DNA from 2 places in the Inquilinus sp. NPDC058860 genome. Region 1 is predicted to be linked to the other one. Evidence: riboswitches for the same ligand, from Rfam matches in the RefSeq annotation. Region 1 holds a riboswitch; the other holds the start of a gene.
What was found. A riboswitch is a leader RNA that binds a small molecule or an ion and turns the genes downstream of it on or off. The one in region 1 is predicted to bind thiamine pyrophosphate.
Positions count from the first base shown of each region.

Region 2: it holds a riboswitch for thiamine pyrophosphate, as region 1 does, so the genes downstream of both, thiE (thiamine phosphate synthase) here and thiC (phosphomethylpyrimidine synthase ThiC) in region 1, are expected to answer to the same signal.

Region 1 covers NZ_JBHYMS010000026.1:10,995-18,705, forward strand. The annotation lists gene ACFW16_RS18750 (GNAT family N-acetyltransferase) at 1-286, shown strand, start outside; gene ACFW16_RS18755 (MarR family winged helix-turn-helix transcriptional regulator) at 353-823, shown strand; gene ACFW16_RS18760 (lipopolysaccharide biosynthesis protein) at 820-2,103, opposite strand; gene ACFW16_RS18765 (phytanoyl-CoA dioxygenase family protein) at 2,146-3,042, opposite strand; gene thiC (phosphomethylpyrimidine synthase ThiC) at 3,209-5,014, opposite strand; TPP riboswitch at 5,083-5,198, opposite strand; gene ACFW16_RS18775 (CHAP domain-containing protein) at 5,342-5,848, shown strand; gene ACFW16_RS18780 (methyltransferase) at 5,944-6,852, shown strand; gene ACFW16_RS18785 (23S rRNA (adenine(2030)-N(6))-methyltransferase RlmJ) at 6,849-7,676, shown strand.
Region 2 covers NZ_JBHYMS010000017.1:29,648-37,358, reverse strand. The annotation lists gene rtcA (RNA 3'-terminal phosphate cyclase) at 1-212, shown strand, start outside; gene ACFW16_RS14075 (hypothetical protein) at 386-1,306, opposite strand; gene ACFW16_RS14070 (HipA family kinase) at 1,306-2,136, opposite strand; TPP riboswitch at 2,332-2,427, shown strand; gene thiE (thiamine phosphate synthase) at 2,487-3,155, shown strand; gene thiD (bifunctional hydroxymethylpyrimidine kinase/phosphomethylpyrimidine kinase) at 3,155-3,955, shown strand; gene mmsB (multiple monosaccharide ABC transporter permease) at 4,054-5,277, opposite strand; gene mmsA (multiple monosaccharide ABC transporter ATP-binding protein) at 5,290-6,819, opposite strand; gene chvE (multiple monosaccharide ABC transporter substrate-binding protein) at 6,957-7,711, opposite strand, start outside.

The DNA.
Region 1 (7,711 bases):
CGTCGCCCAGTCGGCCTCGATCGGCTACTGGATCGGCGAGCGCTTCGCCCGGCAGGGGCTGATGACCGACGCGACCGCTGCGGCGGTGGCGTTCGGCTTCAACCAGCTCGGCCTGCACCGAATCGAGGCGGCGTGCCTGCCGCACAACGAGGCCAGCCAGAAGCTGCTGCTGCGCCTCGGATTCACCCGCGAGGGCCAGGCCCGCGCCTATCTCAAGATCGACGGAGACTGGCGGGATCACTTGCTGTTCGGGCTGGTCGACACCGAGTTCCATCCCGGGCCGTGACCATGCAGCTTGATGCCGTTCTTCTGCGCGCCTAGGTTCAGGCAAAATCATGGCGGAACGCGGCACGTGGCATTGGACTGGGACACCCTCTCGCGCACCCTGCGCCCCGAGAACAGCCCCGGCTTCCTGCTGTGGCAGGTCGCCAACCAGTGGCAGCGGCTGCAGCGGTCGACCCTGGAACCGCTCGGCCTCACCCACGTCCAGTTCGTGCTGCTGGCCGGCCTCGCCTGGCTGAGCCGCAAGGAGAACGACGTCACCCAGGCCCGGCTCGCTGCCTTCTGCAAGACCGACGCGATGATGACCAGCCAGGTGGTGCGGTCGCTGGAGGCCGGCGGCTTCATCGCCCGGGCGCCGCACCCGACCGACAGCCGGGCCCGGCAGCTCCGGGTCACCGCCAAGGGCGCCGAGGTGCTGAACGCCGCCATGCCGAGGGTGCGCGAGGCCGACGCCCAGTTCTTCGGCGCGCTGCAGGAGAGCCAGGGCTTCGTCGAGCAGCTGCGCCGGCTGTGGTCCAGCGGCGCCAAGCGCGAGCCCTAGGCGAGGAACCAGGCCGGGATCAGGAACACCAGCGGCGCGAACAGCGCGATCCGCATCCGCGGCAGCGCCACGCCGTTGCGCTCGAGCAGCGTCAGCTGGATGTGCAGCGCCAGGAACAGGGTGCCGGCGAAGACCAGCGCCGCCGTCGACAGGGTCAGGAGCCCGAGCGCCTTCAGCAGCGCCAGGGCCGCGACCATCAGCCCGGCGCAGCCCAGCAGCCACATCGTCGCCTGTTTCGAGATCAGCGCCCGGTTGATCCGCAGCTCGACATGGGCCAGCGACACCCACCAGATCGTCTGCATGCAGACGATGGGCAGCAGCCGCGACATCTCGGGCAGATGGGCCCGCCAGCCCGGCAGCAGCTCCGTACCGAACAGCTCGAAGCCGGCGAGGATCGCCGCAGCCCCCGCCATGGTCAGCGCCAGCAGGGCCAGGTAGAACCGGTCGAACCATTCGGCCGAGGCCTCGTACAGCGTCTTGAAGAACGCGGTCACGATCAGCTGGTGCACCAGGAAGATCGCCGCCGAGATGCGGAAGCAGACCGCATAGACCGACACCGCCTCGACCGACAGGAAGAAGCCGACCAGCACCCGCGAGCTGTTGACGATGGCGAAATAGACCAGCGAGTTCACCATCATGAAGAAGCCCATCCGCCGGGCGTCCGCATGGGCGGCGAGGAAGCCCGGCCGGATGGTGCGCGCCAGGCCCACGAGGGCGAAGAGAGTGAAGCCGAGCGCCACGCCGCCGCAGCCGAGGATCACCAGCCCCAGCGGCACCCGCCACAGCGCCAGGAACACCAGCGCGCCGACGATCAGGAAGGCATAGAGCGCCAGGTTGTCGGCGACCAGGATGCCGAAGCGGCGCCCCATGGCACGGTAGTAGACGCTGGCGGCGACCTGGGCCCCGGCGCCGGCCATGGCGACGCCGGCGAAGGCGGGCAGCAACTGGCCCGAGGCGGCCCAGGCGATCGCGGCGCCACCGAGGCCGACGAGGCCGATCGAGGCGACGACGAAGAACAGCAGGTCGAGGACGCGGTCGTCCTTGCGGATCAGCACCAGCTGCGGGATCGCGCCGGTGATGCCGAGGCTGAGAATCTGCGCCCCGATCACGCCGATGCTGAGCCCCAGCTCGGCCGTGCCGTAGTCCTGGAGGCTCATGACCTGGGACAGCAGCAGCGGCCCGAAGAAGGCGGAACCCTTGCCGAGCGCGAAGGCGAGCAGGAACAGCGCCGCCTTGCCGCCGGCCGCCCGAACCCGGGCGAGGGTCATCGCGAACGCCATGGCCGGGAACGGCTCATGGCGACCCTGGGATCACCATCCGGGTCAGGCCCGGAGATAGACGCGGTTGACGTAGGGATCGAGCGTCAGGCCCTGGGCCACCCGGCCGGCCTCGGCGATCGGGCGCGGCGGGCCGTACAGGATAGGGCCCTGGCAGTACACCACCTGGAAGATCAGCCGCGGCGTCTGCCGCGCCGGCAGGCCGCGATGGAAGCCGAAGGTGTTCTCCAGGAAGCTGGTGCCGGCGGGACCCTCGAACTGGACGAAGCGCTCGCGCCCGAAGGCGCCCTCGACCTCAGCGTCGGAGTAGCGCCGGATCGGCATCAGCCGGTCCTCGCGGTGCGAGCCGCGGACATAGATGTGCGGTCCGGCCCCGGCGTCGACATCGGTGAGATAGACGAACAGCTTGATGAAACGCCAATCGTCGTAGTCGCGGTGGAACAGCTCGGCGTGCTGGGCCTGGCCGTCACCGGCGATCGACCACCATGCGGCCATGTAGCTGATCGTCGGCTTGCAGCCGAGGGCCGCCTGCACCGCTTCCAGCACCGCCGGGTCGTTGGCGATGGCCAGCGCATGGGGCGCGTTCACCACCACCTCCGGCCGGAGATGCGCGACATGGGTGCCCGGCGGCGCCTGATCCGGCGCCTGGAAGGTGCCGTCCTCGGGCTTGTAGGGGTTGAAGGACGGGTGGCCGGCGAAGTGGCGCCGCATCTCCTCGACCCGGCCCGGCGTCATCAGCCAGGGCGTCATGGCGAAGCCGTCGGCGGTCAGCGCCGCGGCGCCGCTCCGGCCCTCCGGCGACCCGGCGACCGGACCGCGCCCGATCCGGCCGGCGATGCGGTCGGCCACCCAGTCCCGCCAGGCGACGCGCTGGAACCGGCGCTGCACCAGGAACCGGGTCATCCGGCCGGCCTTGGCCGCGTGTTCGGAAAGGGCTGCCATCAAAATCTCCTCGCGCCGAGCGCCGTCACGCCGTCGACGACGGCCCGGGACGAAGCGCCCGTCCCGGGCCGTCAGCGGTCAAATTCCGCTGCGAGTCCTATACCGGTCGTGTCCGCGTGCACCAAGAATCATTTTCATCTCGGTGCGGGCCGACCCGCCGGCCCCGTCACTCGGCCGCGCGGTAGATCTCTCCGCCGCCCTCGCGGAACCGCGCCGACATCTCCTCCATCCCCGCCTCGGCCGAGGCCCGGATCTCCTGCGTGATCTTCATCGAGCAGAATTTCGGGCCGCACATCGAGCAGAAATGCGCGGTCTTGGCGCCCTCCGCCGGCAGCGTCTCGTCGTGATAGGCCAGCGCCGTGTCGGGGTCGAGCGACAGGTGGAACTGGTCGCGCCAGCGGAACTCGAAGCGGGCGCGGGACAGGGTGTCGTCGCGCAGCTGCGCCGCCGGATGCCCCTTGGCCAGGTCGGCGGCATGGGCCGCGATCTTGTAGGTGACGACGCCGGTCTTGACGTCGTCGCGGTCCGGCAGCCCGAGATGCTCCTTCGGCGTGACGTAGCAGAGCATGGCGGTGCCGAACCAGCCGATCATCGCCGCGCCGATGCCGGAGGTGATGTGGTCGTAGCCGGGCGCGATGTCGGTGGTGAGCGGCCCGAGCGTGTAGAACGGCGCTTCGCCGCAGACCGCCAGCTGCTTGTCCATATTGGCCTTGATCTTGTGCATCGGCACATGGCCGGGGCCTTCGATCATGACCTGGACATCGTGCTCCCACGCCACCTGGGTCAGCTCGCCCAGCGTCTCCAGCTCGGCGAACTGGGCCGCGTCGTTGGCGTCGGCGATCGAGCCGGGGCGCAGCCCGTCGCCCAGCGAGAAGGCGACGTCATAGGCCCGCATGATCGCGCAGATCTCGCGGAAATGGGTGTAGAGGAAGCTCTCGCGGTGATGCGCCAGGCACCACTTCGCCATGATCGAGCCGCCGCGGCTGACGATGCCGGTCACCCGCTTCGCCGTGAGATGGATGTAGGGCAGCCGCACCCCGGCATGGATGGTGAAGTAGTCGACCCCCTGCTCCGCCTGCTCGATCAGCGTGTCGCGGAAGATCTCCCAGGTCAGGTCCTCGGCCACGCCGCCGACCTTTTCCAGCGCCTGGTAGATCGGCACCGTGCCGATCGGCACCGGCGCATTGCGCAGGATCCATTCGCGGGTGGTGTGGATGTTGCGGCCGGTCGACAGGTCCATCACCGTGTCGCCGCCCCAGCGGATCGCCCACACCATCTTCTCCACCTCCTCCGCGATCGAGGAGGTGACGGCCGAGTTGCCGATATTGGCGTTGATCTTCACCAGGAAGTTGCGGCCGATCGCCATCGGCTCGGATTCCGGGTGGTTGATGTTGGACGGGATGATCGCCCGCCCCCGCGCCACCTCGTCGCGCACGAATTCCGGGGTCACGTGGTCCGGGATCGCGGCGCCGAAGCTCTCGCCGTCGCGCGCCGCCTGCTCCCGCGCCCGCTCGCGGCCGAGATTCTCGCGGATCGCGACATACTCCATCTCCGGCGTGACGATGCCGGCGCGGGCATAGGCCATCTGCGTCACCGCGGTGCCGCCACGCGCCCGCAACGGGCGCCGGTCGCCGCGCGGGAACTCGAACAGGTTGGCGGCCTCGCCCGGGCGGCGGCCGTCATCCTCCGGCCGCACGGTGCGCCCGTCATAGGCCTCGACATCGCCGCGGGCGGCGATCCAGCCGGCCCGCAGCGCGGGCAGGCCGGCGCCGATGTCGATCAGCGCCGCCGGGTCGGTGTAGGGGCCGGAGGCGTCGTAGACGCGCAGCGGCGGCTCGCCGGATTCGGGCGACAGCACGATCTCGCGCATGGCGACGCGCAGGTCGGGGTGGCGCTCACCGGGAACATGGACCTTGCGCGACGCCGGCAGCGGGCCGGTGGTGACGGTTGTGGGGATGGCGTCCTTGGGCATCGTCGTCCTCCTCGATCGGACGGATTGAGGGCGTGCCAAGGACGGAAAGCTGGAAAGAGAGCGGCTGAGCGCGCATGTGGTTCCATTCCCTACGCCGGCACGACCCGGATCAGGTTCGAAGGGTTCCCACGTCGCGGATGGTGTGGTGTCTCAGCTCCTTACCGGAGCTCCCCTCGGAACGCCTCGATCAGAGCGCGCCCGGGGAGGGCATGTCAAGCGGGAAGGCAGCCGACGCACCGCTCCGCCTCGATCTTGACCGTATTCCTAAAAAAGTCTACATTCCAATGCATTGGGGTGTATTTCTGATTCTTCGGTTGAGAGCGACGGATGCTGCGACATGCCTGGGTGCTGTCGATCGCGCTGGCCCTGGCCGCCTGTGGCGGGGGGCGCGAGATCGTGCGCAACCCCACCGGCAGCGGTGTCGCCCGATACGTCACCGCCAACGCGCCGGAGGAGTGCGTGCCCTATGCCCGCGCCGTCTCCGGGATCCAGATCAAGGGCGACGCCTGGACCTGGTGGGACCAGGCCGACGGCGTCTACGGCAAGGGCAGCGAACCGCGCTCCGGCGCCGTGCTGGTGCTGGGACGGTCGGACCGGCTGAGCGCCGGCCACATCTCGGTGGTGGTGGCGGTGCGCAATTCGCGCGAGATCACCGTATCGCACACCAACTGGGGCAATGACGGGCCGACGCGGCGCCGGATCTACCGCGAGCAGTCGGTGATCGACGTCTCCAGCGGCAACGACTGGACCGCGGTGCGGTTCTGGAACCCGGACACCAACGCCTATGGCGGCGTCTACGAGGCGGACGGCTTCGTCTATCCCACGAATGCCTGAGGCCGATCGCGAGCCTCTCGACGACCGGACAGCGCTTCGGCTATAAGCCCGCGCGCGACTGCGGCACGGCCGCGGCGCTTCGGACGTTTCATCCCATGACCCTGCCCCTTCCCACCCCGGATCCACGGGCCCGCCGGCGCCTGGAGATCGGCCTTGCCCTGCTCGCCGACGGCCAGCCGGCCGAGGCCGCCGAAGCCATCCGCGCCGCGATCGAGATCGATCCCGGCGACGTCGAGATCCACTACGCGCTGGGCCAGGCGCTGGAGGCAGCGGACGGCGACGCGGCCACGGCCTACCGCGCCGCGCTGGAGCTGGACCCGGACGACCGGATGGGCGCCGCGGTGCGGCTGGCGCTGATCGGCGCCGCCCCGGTGCCGGCACAGCTGCCGGAAGCGCATGTCCGCACCCTGTTCGACCAGTACGCCCCGCGCTTCGACACGGCGCTGGTCGAGGCCCTGCGCTATCGCGGGCCGGAGCTGCTGCGCCGCGCCGTCGACCGGACGGTGCCGGAGGGCCGCCTCGACATCCTCGACCTCGGCTGCGGCACCGGCCTGGCCGGCATCGCCTTCGCCGACCGCCGCCGCCGGCTGGACGGCATCGACCTGTCGCCCGGCATGATCCTGCAGGCAATGGCGCGCCGACTGTACGACCGGCTGGAGCCGGGCGAGATCGTCGCCACGCTGGCGGAGTGGCCGGAGCGGTACGACCTGGCCCTGGCGGCCGATGTCGCGGTCTATATCGGCGACCTCGCGCCGCTGCTCGCCGCCGCCCGGCGGGTGCTGCGGCCGGGCGGCCTGTTCGCCCTGACCCTGGAGGCGCAGGACGACGCCGACGGCCACGGCTGGCGCCTGGGCCACCATCATCGCTACCAGCATTCCGCCGCCTATCTGCGGGCCGCCGCGGCGGAGGCCGGCTTTGCCACGGTCGAGATCGAATCCGCCTGGACCCGCACCGAGAACAAGGTGCCGCTGCCCGGCTGGGTCGCGGTGCTGCAGGCGGCATGAACTATCGCCACGCCTTCCACGCCGGCAACCAGGCCGACGTCCTGAAGCACGTGGTGCTGGTGGCGCTGCTGGAAGCAATGCGCGGCAAGGCCAAGCCCTTTTCCGCTCTCGACCTGCATGCCGGCGTCGGCCGCTATGCCCTGGCCGCCGAGGCGTCCAAGACCGGCGAATATGTCGACGGCATCGCCCGGATCGAGCGGGAGACGGAAGCCCCGGCCGCGGTCGCCCGCTATCTCGAGCTGGTCCGCGCGTTCAATCCCTCCGGCCGGCTCGAGATCTATCCCGGCTCGCCGCGGCTGATCCGGGCGCTGATGCGGCCGGAGGACCGGCTGACCCTGGTCGAGCTGCATCCCGAGGACAATGCCAGGCTGCGTGCCGAATTCGCCGGCGACGGCCAGGTCGCGATCCACCACCGCGATTCCTGGGAGGCGCTGCGCGGCCTGCTGCCGCCGCAGCCGCGGCGCGGGCTGCTGCTGCTCGACCCGTCCTTCGAGCAGCCGGACGAGCTGGCGCGGCTGGCCCGCGGCATCGCCACGGCGCATCGCCGCTGGCCGGAAGGCGTGATCGCCGCCTGGTACCCGATCAAGGACCGGCCGCCGGTCGACGCCATGCTGTCGGCATTGCCGCCCCTGCCCCGCGCCTGGACGGCCGAGCTGACCGTGTTCGACACGCTGTTCCCGGCCCGCCTCAACGGCTCCGGCCTCGTGCTGGTGAACCTGCCCTGGGGCGTCGAGGAGGCGCTGCGCGAGGCCCTGGCCTGGCTGCAGCCGAAACTCGCCCGCCAGGGCGGCGGCTGGCGGCTGGAGCCGCGGGGAGCTGAATGAGCCCGATCCGGGACGCCGATCTCGCCACGGAGACG
Region 2 (7,711 bases), on a different contig from region 1:
CCCCGGTGGGCCCGCATCTGGCGGACCAGCTGCTGCTGCCGATGGCGCTGGGCGCCGGCGGCCGGTTCGTCACCATGGCGCCGACGCCGCACACCCGCACCAACATCGCGGTGATCGAGGCCTTCCTCGGCACCCGGATCGCGGTGACCCGCCACACCGGCCGCAGCGTGCTGGTCGCGGTGGACGGCCGAGACAGCAAGGAGACGGCATGAACGCCGCACTTGAAGCTTGAAGCCAGCAGCAGACATGCCGCGATGATGAACCAACCGAACGCGGAGCTTGGGCTACCTTGTGTCTAATCCGGATCGACACGTCAGAATAGACGCCCGGCCATCATGCCGGGCCTTTTTCCTCCGCCGGTCAGTCCGGCCGAAAACAAGCGAAACTACTGAAGCGGGATGCGTCCTTCCGCCTGCAGCAAGCGCTGTCCAATTTCGGGCACAGCGTGCATCGCCTGCAGGACGAATCCCTCCCTTTCTGACTGCTCGCCCAATTCGTGCAAAGCCTCGTCCAGGCGTTCAATCTGCTTTTCAGTCAGCAAAGGACTGTCGCGCGGTGGCGTAAAGATGATCATCTCATGTTCGCGCGGCTCAAACGGCAGGCCCTTTTTGTCCTCATCGCGACGGACCTTGAGATCGAACATCTTACGCTTGATTAGGTCAACCGCTTGGGCCTGCGTGCTGGCTTGAAGCGTCGCGAAGTTCGCCACAAGTTTTGGCCCTGCGAAGTCGATGCTGATGCGAGCCACCCCTTGTCCGCGGCGGCGGCGATGAGCCCGAATGTGCTCACTGAAATAGTCACTGAGACGTGGAGCGATCTGCTTCACATGCTCAAGGACGAGGATCGGGAGCCGGTCCGATGCGCCAGCGCCTCCATCCTCTGTATGTGCCTCCACGGTCGTAAGAGGGGGCTCATACCGATAGAGCGATGACAATGCCCCCATCCATGTTTTCGCGAGTTGCTCCAAAGACCTCGCCTCGCCCTCAGCGACAGTTCCAACGCTGACACCAGAGAAAACGAGAAGCCCTTCCGCTAGCGCTGCAGAGCCTTGGGTGGCGAGCGCGGTTCGGAGTTCGTCCAATGCAACTTCAGCTGCGAAAAGGGCGGTCTCCGCCGCAACTCCGTATAGGCATTCAAGCCGATTGAGCGCGTTTGCGGCTTCGATGTGAAACCCCTGTAGTCCCACCGCGGCCACAGCAATGATGAAGCGCTCCGGCGAACCGAGAATGGGCGACAGATAAATGGGCGCCCAACGCCCACGCACCGTCCCCTCCGGCCGAGGGAAGTTCGAGGTGGAGAGAGCCATCAGACCAGCCTCTCGAGTTCCAGCGTCGATGCTGCCAATCGGGGCACATGTGCGCGTCGGCTGCTCAAAAACGACATGACGGCCTCAAGGTCGCCCGAGGTTAGCAGGTGGGCAACGTGGTTCACGACGGCCAGCGCTTGAAAATCTAGCCCCTTAGTATCTAGCTCCACGAGGGCTGCATCGTCTGCAACCGCAATCCGCTGATCGTAATCCAGAACAGGCGTTAACCATTCGGTAAGCCTGCTGCGCACGGGCCGGTCGGGAGCTTCGAGATCGCCAGGCTGCCAGTCAGGTCCAGTGAAGCACTGCCCGTGGTCGATAAGCCACACCTCCTTATCCCCCGAAAAGAGAATATTTCCTGCATGACGATCGATATTGGCGACAAGTGCATCGAAGCCATACAGACGGCCAAGCGCTTGCCACTGCGCGAGACGCTCTAGCACAGCCCGCCCTCCTCCGCTGAAATACAAAGCCGCCACATGGGGTTGGCGGACATCGACGCTCGCATAAACTAACTTTGCATCGCCGAGCGTCGGCCCCTTACGGGCAGTGAATCGATCGGGGTGGGCCAGCGCAATGTAGGGCGGAGGAATGGGAAGGCCTAGGCGGATCCCGAGCGCAGCGGCAAGAACCTCGTTCGCCAACTCCTTTGGTTCGAGATCTTTGATGACTGCGGTTTGTTCGCCCTGCTCGGTGAAAATCACGCCGCGGTATGTGTCGCTGACGTTGCCCACGTTGAACGGCATCGCGCCGGCAAGCACCTCTCCCAGCCGGATAATCGGGCCCGCGTTCAGGGATGAAGCAGGCGCGGTGGGGATATCTGACGGCATCAGCAATTCTCGTTATTACAATATGGCCATAAAAGCATCGTTTCCGTCGAAACGGGAGCCACGTTCGCATCGCGAACTATGCGGGCTACCAACTCGATCAAACCCTCATCATCTGTCTGCGTGGGCGATGTTATCAAGCGAGCACCATGGCCGGTGCGCTTGACACCGGCCGTCCCGGCTTGCGAGCCTGGACCCGGAAGTGACACGGGGTGCCCGGGAACGGGCTGAGATCATACCCGTCGAACCTGATCTGGGTCATGCCAGCGAAGGGAGCCGTCACGCGATGCCCGCCATGGGCCCCGGATCCTCAGGATCGATCGCCGACCGCCCTTCGCCGGAGGAGGAGCGGAATGGCTGCGGCTGCTGAAGCATCGGAACCGGGGCGGCGCTTCGACCTGTCGGTCTATCTCGTCACCGACACGCGGCTGAGCGGGCCGCGCGGCGTCGCCGCCGTGGCCGCGGCGGCGGCGCGCGGCGGCATCACCATCGTGCAGCTGCGCGACCCCGACGCCACCACCCGGGCGCTGATCGCAGCGGCCGGAGCGCTGCAGGCGGTGCTGGCGCCGCATGGCATCCCGTTGGTGATCAACGACCGGGTCGACGTCGCCCTGGCGGTCGGCGCCGACGGCGTCCATCTCGGCGACCGCGACATGCCGGCGGCGACGGCGCGGCGCCTGCTGGGCCCCGGCCGCATCGTCGGCGTCACCGTGCATGACGCGGCCGAGGCGCGGGCGGTCGACCCGGCCGTCGCCGACTACGCCGGCATCGGCCCGGTCTTCGCCACCTCCACCAAGGCCGAGGCCCGGCCGGCGATCGGGGTCGACGGGTTCCGGGTACTGCGCCGGCTGGTGCCGCTGCCCGCGGTCGGCATCGGCGGCATCGATGCGGCCCAGACCGCCGATGTGATCGCGGCCGGGGCGGACGGCGTCGCCGTGGTCTCGGCGATCTGCGCCGCGCCCGATCCGGAAGCGGCGGCCCGGGCGATCGCCGCGGCGGTGGCGGAAGGACGGAGGGCTTGATGATCCCCAATGTCCTGACCATCGCCGGCACCGATCCCTCGGGCGGCGCCGGCATCCAGGCGGACCTGAAGACCTTCTCGGCCCTCGGCGCCTATGGCTGCGCGGTGATCACCGCCCTGGTCGCCCAGAACACCCGCGGGGTGCAGGCGGTGGAGCTGGTGCCGGCGGCCTTCGTCGCCAGGCAGATCGACTGCCTGCTGGCCGATGTCCGGATCGACGCGGTGAAGATCGGCATGCTGGCGACCGGCGAGATCGTGCGCGTGGTGGCCGAGGCGCTGCGCCGGCACGGGCTGACCCGGGTGGTGGTCGACCCGGTGATGGTGGCGAAGAGCGGCGACCGGCTGCTGGACCCCGACGCGGTGGCGGCGCTGCGCGAGGAGCTGCTGCCGCTGGCCACCGTGGTCACGCCGAACCTGCCGGAGGCCGCCGATCTTCTGGGCCGCGCGCCGGCCGGGAGCCGGGACGAGATGCCGGGGATCGCCGCGGCGCTGCTGGCGCTGGGGCCCCGGGCGGTGCTGCTGAAGGGCGGCCATCTGGCGGAGGCGGAGAGCCCGGACCTGCTGCTCTCGGCGGCCGGGTCCCTGACCCTGGCGGCGCCGCGGATCGCCACCCGCAACACCCACGGCACCGGCTGCACCCTGTCCTCGGCCATCGCGGCCCTGCTGCCGCAGCGGCCCGACCTGGAGACGGCGGTGCGCGAGGCGAAGGATTACCTGACCGGGGCGCTGGCCGCGGCCGACCGCCTGTCCGTCGGCGGCGGCCACGGGCCCCTGCACCATTTCCACCGCTGGTGGGGGTAGCGTCCTTGTAGGTTGGGTTCGCGACAGCGAACCCAACACCCATAGAGCGGCGCGATGTTGGGTTCGCGAACGCGAACCCAACCTACGGCGTGCCAGCCTCAGCCGACCTTGTTCTTGTTGTAGACGTCGAAGGCGACGGCGGCGAGCAGGACCAGGCCCTTGATCACCATCTGCAGGTCGATGCCGAGGCCGAGGATCGACATGCCGTTGTTCATCACGCCCATGATGAAGGCGCCGATCACCACGCCGGTGATCTTGCCGACGCCGCCCGAGGCCGAGGCGCCGCCGATGAAGCAGGCGGCGATGGCGTCGAGCTCGTACTGGTTGCCGGCCTGCGGCGTCGCCGAGGTCAGGCGCGCCGTGGTGATCAGCCCGGCCAGCGCCGCCAGCACCCCCATGTTGACGAAGGTCAGGAACACCAGCTTCTCGGTGTTGATGCCGGACAGCTTGGCCGCCTTCTCGTTGCCGCCGACCGCGTAGATGCGGCGGCCGAGCGTGGTGCGGGTGGTGACGAAGGCGTAGAGCACCACCAGCACGCCCATCAGGATCAGGATGTTGGGCAGGCCGTTATAGGTCGCCAGCAGGTAGCCGAGCCCGGCCAGCGCCACCAGCGTCGCCGCGTTCTTGATGATGAAGAACAGCAGCGGCTCCTGCTCCACCCCGTGCTGGATCTCGTTGCGCCGCTTCTTGACGTTGAACCAGACCAGGATCAGCGGCACGGCGAGGCTGATCAGGAGCGTGGTGATCCAGACCTTGCCGGTGCCCGAGAACAGCTCCGGCATCGAGCCGAACAGCTCGGCGATGAAGCCCGAGGACATCTTCTGGAAGTCCTGCGGCACCGGCCCCGCCCGCTCGCCGTTCAGCACCATGATGCAGAGGCCGCGGAAGGCCAGCATGCCGGCCAGGGTGACGATGAAGGACGGGATCTTGCGGTAGGCGATGAAATAGCCCTGGACCGAGCCGATCGCGGCGCCCAGCGCCAGGCAGGCGATGGCCGAGAGCCAGGGATCGAGCCCCTGCCACACCATCAGGGCGCCGCCGACCGCGCCGACGAAGCCCGCGACCGACCCGACCGACAGGTCGATATGGCCGCTGACGATGACCAGCAGCATGCCGAAGGCCAGCACGATGACATAGGCGTTCTGCTGGATCAGGTTGCTGAGGTTCAGCGGCGTGAACAGCCGGCCGTCGGTCGCGACCTGGAAGATGATCATGATCGCGACGAGCGACAGCAGCATCGCGTATTCGCGGATGTTGTTCTTCAGGAACTCGCCGATCCGGGTGTTCGCGCGAGTCTGCAGGGCGGTCGTTTCGGTGGTCATGGCCGTGCTTCCTTAGACCCGTTCTCTCGAGCGCATGATCGCCCGCATGATGTTTTCCTGAGAGGCGTCCTTGGCCGGCATCTCGGCGCAGATCCGGCCTTCGTTCATGACGTAGATCCGGTCGGACATGCCGAGCAGCTCCGGCATCTCCGACGAGATCACGATGACGCCCTTCCCGGACGCCACCAGCTGGTTGATGATCGTGTAGATCTCGTATTTGGCGCCGACGTCGATGCCGCGTGTCGGCTCGTCGAGGATCAGCACCTCGGGCCCCGCGAACAGCCACTTGCTCAGCACCACCTTCTGCTGGTTGCCGCCGGACAGGTTGACCGTCTGCTGCTGCACGCCGGAGGAGCGGATGTTGAGCTTGCGCCGGTAGTCGAAGGCGACGCCGAGTTCGCGCATCTCGTCGATGATGCCGCTGCGGGCCACGCCGGGAAGATGGGCCAGCGGGATGTTGTGCTGAATCGAATCGCCCAGCACCAGCCCCAGCTGCTTGCGGTCCTCGGTGACATAGGCGAGGCCGGCGGCGATCGCCTTGGGCACGGTGGCGAGATCGACCGGCTGGCCCCGCATGGTGGCGGTGCCGGTGATCTTCTGGCCGTAGGACTTGCCGAACACGCTCATCGCGAACTCGGTCCGCCCCGCGCCCATCAGCCCGGCGATGCCCACCACCTCGCCGGCACGGACATGCAGGTCGATGCCCTTGATCACCTGCCGCTCGGAATGCAGCGGGTGGTAGACGCTCCAGCCCTTCACCGCGAACAGGGTCTCGCCCAGCTTCGGCTCGCGCTCGGGATAGCGGTCGGTCAGGTCGCGGCCGACCATGCCCTTGATGATCCGGTCCTCGTCGACCTCGCCGCCCCCCTGGCCACCCCCTCTTGCATCCAGCGTCTCGATGGTCGACCCGTCGCGCAGGATGGTGATCGAATCGGCGACCTTGGTGATCTCGTTCAGCTTGTGCGAGATCAGGATCGAGGAGATGCCCTGGCGCTTGAACTCCAGCAGCAGCTCCAGGAGCGCGTTGCTGTCGCTCTCGTTCAGGCTGGCCGTCGGCTCGTCGAGGATCAGGAGCTTGACCTCCTTCGACAGGGCCTTGGCGATCTCGATCAGCTGCTGCTTGCCGACGCCGAGATTGGTGACCAGCGTCGCCGGGTTCTCCTTCAGCCCGACCTTGGCCAGCAGCGCCCGGGCCCGGACCAGCGTCTCGTTCCAGTCGATGATGCCGCGGGACGCCACCTCGTTGCCGAGGAACAGGTTCTCGGCGATCGACAGGAGCGGCACCAGCGCCAGCTCCTGATGGATGATGATGATGCCGGCGTGTTCGCTGTCCGCGATCGAGCGGAACTGCCGCTCCTTCCCCTCGAACCGGATCTCGCCCTCGTAGGAGCCGTGGGGATAGACGCCGGACAGGACCTTCATCAGCGTCGACTTGCCGGCGCCGTTCTCGCCGACCACGGCATGGATCTCGCCGCGCGTGACCGCGAGGTTGACGTTGCTGAGCGCCTTCACGCCCGGGAACGTCTTGGTGATCCCGCGCATCTCCAGGATCGTATCAACGGTAACTGTATCCACCTCTGGCTCCGCTCGCCACGGGCGCCGGCCGGCCACGGAGACCGCGGCGGGCGCAACGTCAGGGCCCCGCGCCCGGAAGCGCGGGGCCCTGGGGGCACATCAGATTACTTCAGCTGGTCGGCTTTGTAGTAGCCGCTGTCGACCAGGGTCTTCTGGACGTCGGCCTTGGTCACCGGCACCGGCGTCAGCAGGTAGGACGGCACCACCTTGACCCCGTTGTTGTAGGTCTTGGTGTCGTTGACCTTCGGCTCGGCGCCGGACATCACGGCGTCGATCATGTCGACGGTGACCTTGGCGAGGTCGCGGGTGTCCTTGAACACGGTCGAGTACTGGTCGCCGGCGAGGATCGACTTGACCGACGGCACCTCGGCGTCCTGGCCGGAGACGAAGGGCAGCGGCCGGTCGCCCGAGCCGTAGCCGACCGCCTTCAGCGAGGCGATGATGCCCATCGACAGGCCGTCATAGGGCGACAGCACCGCGTCGACCTTCTTGTCGCCGTAATAGGCCGACAGCAGGTTGTCCATGCGGGCCTGGGCCGTGGCGGCGTCCCAGCGCAGGATGCCGACCTTGTCCATGCCCATCTGGCCGCTGGGCACCACGACCTTCTTGCTGTCGATGTAGGGCTGCAGCACCGACATCGCGCCGTTGTAGAAGAAGAAGGCGTTGTTGTCGTCCGGCGAGCCGCCGAACAGCTCGACGTTGAACGGGCCCTTGCCGTCCTTCAGGCCGAGGGCGTCGACCAGCGAGCCGGCTTGCAGCACACCCACCTGGAAGTTGTCGAAGGTGGTGTAGTAGTCGACATTCGGCGTGTCGCGGATCAGGCGGTCATAGGCGATGACCTTGATCCCGGAATCGTGCG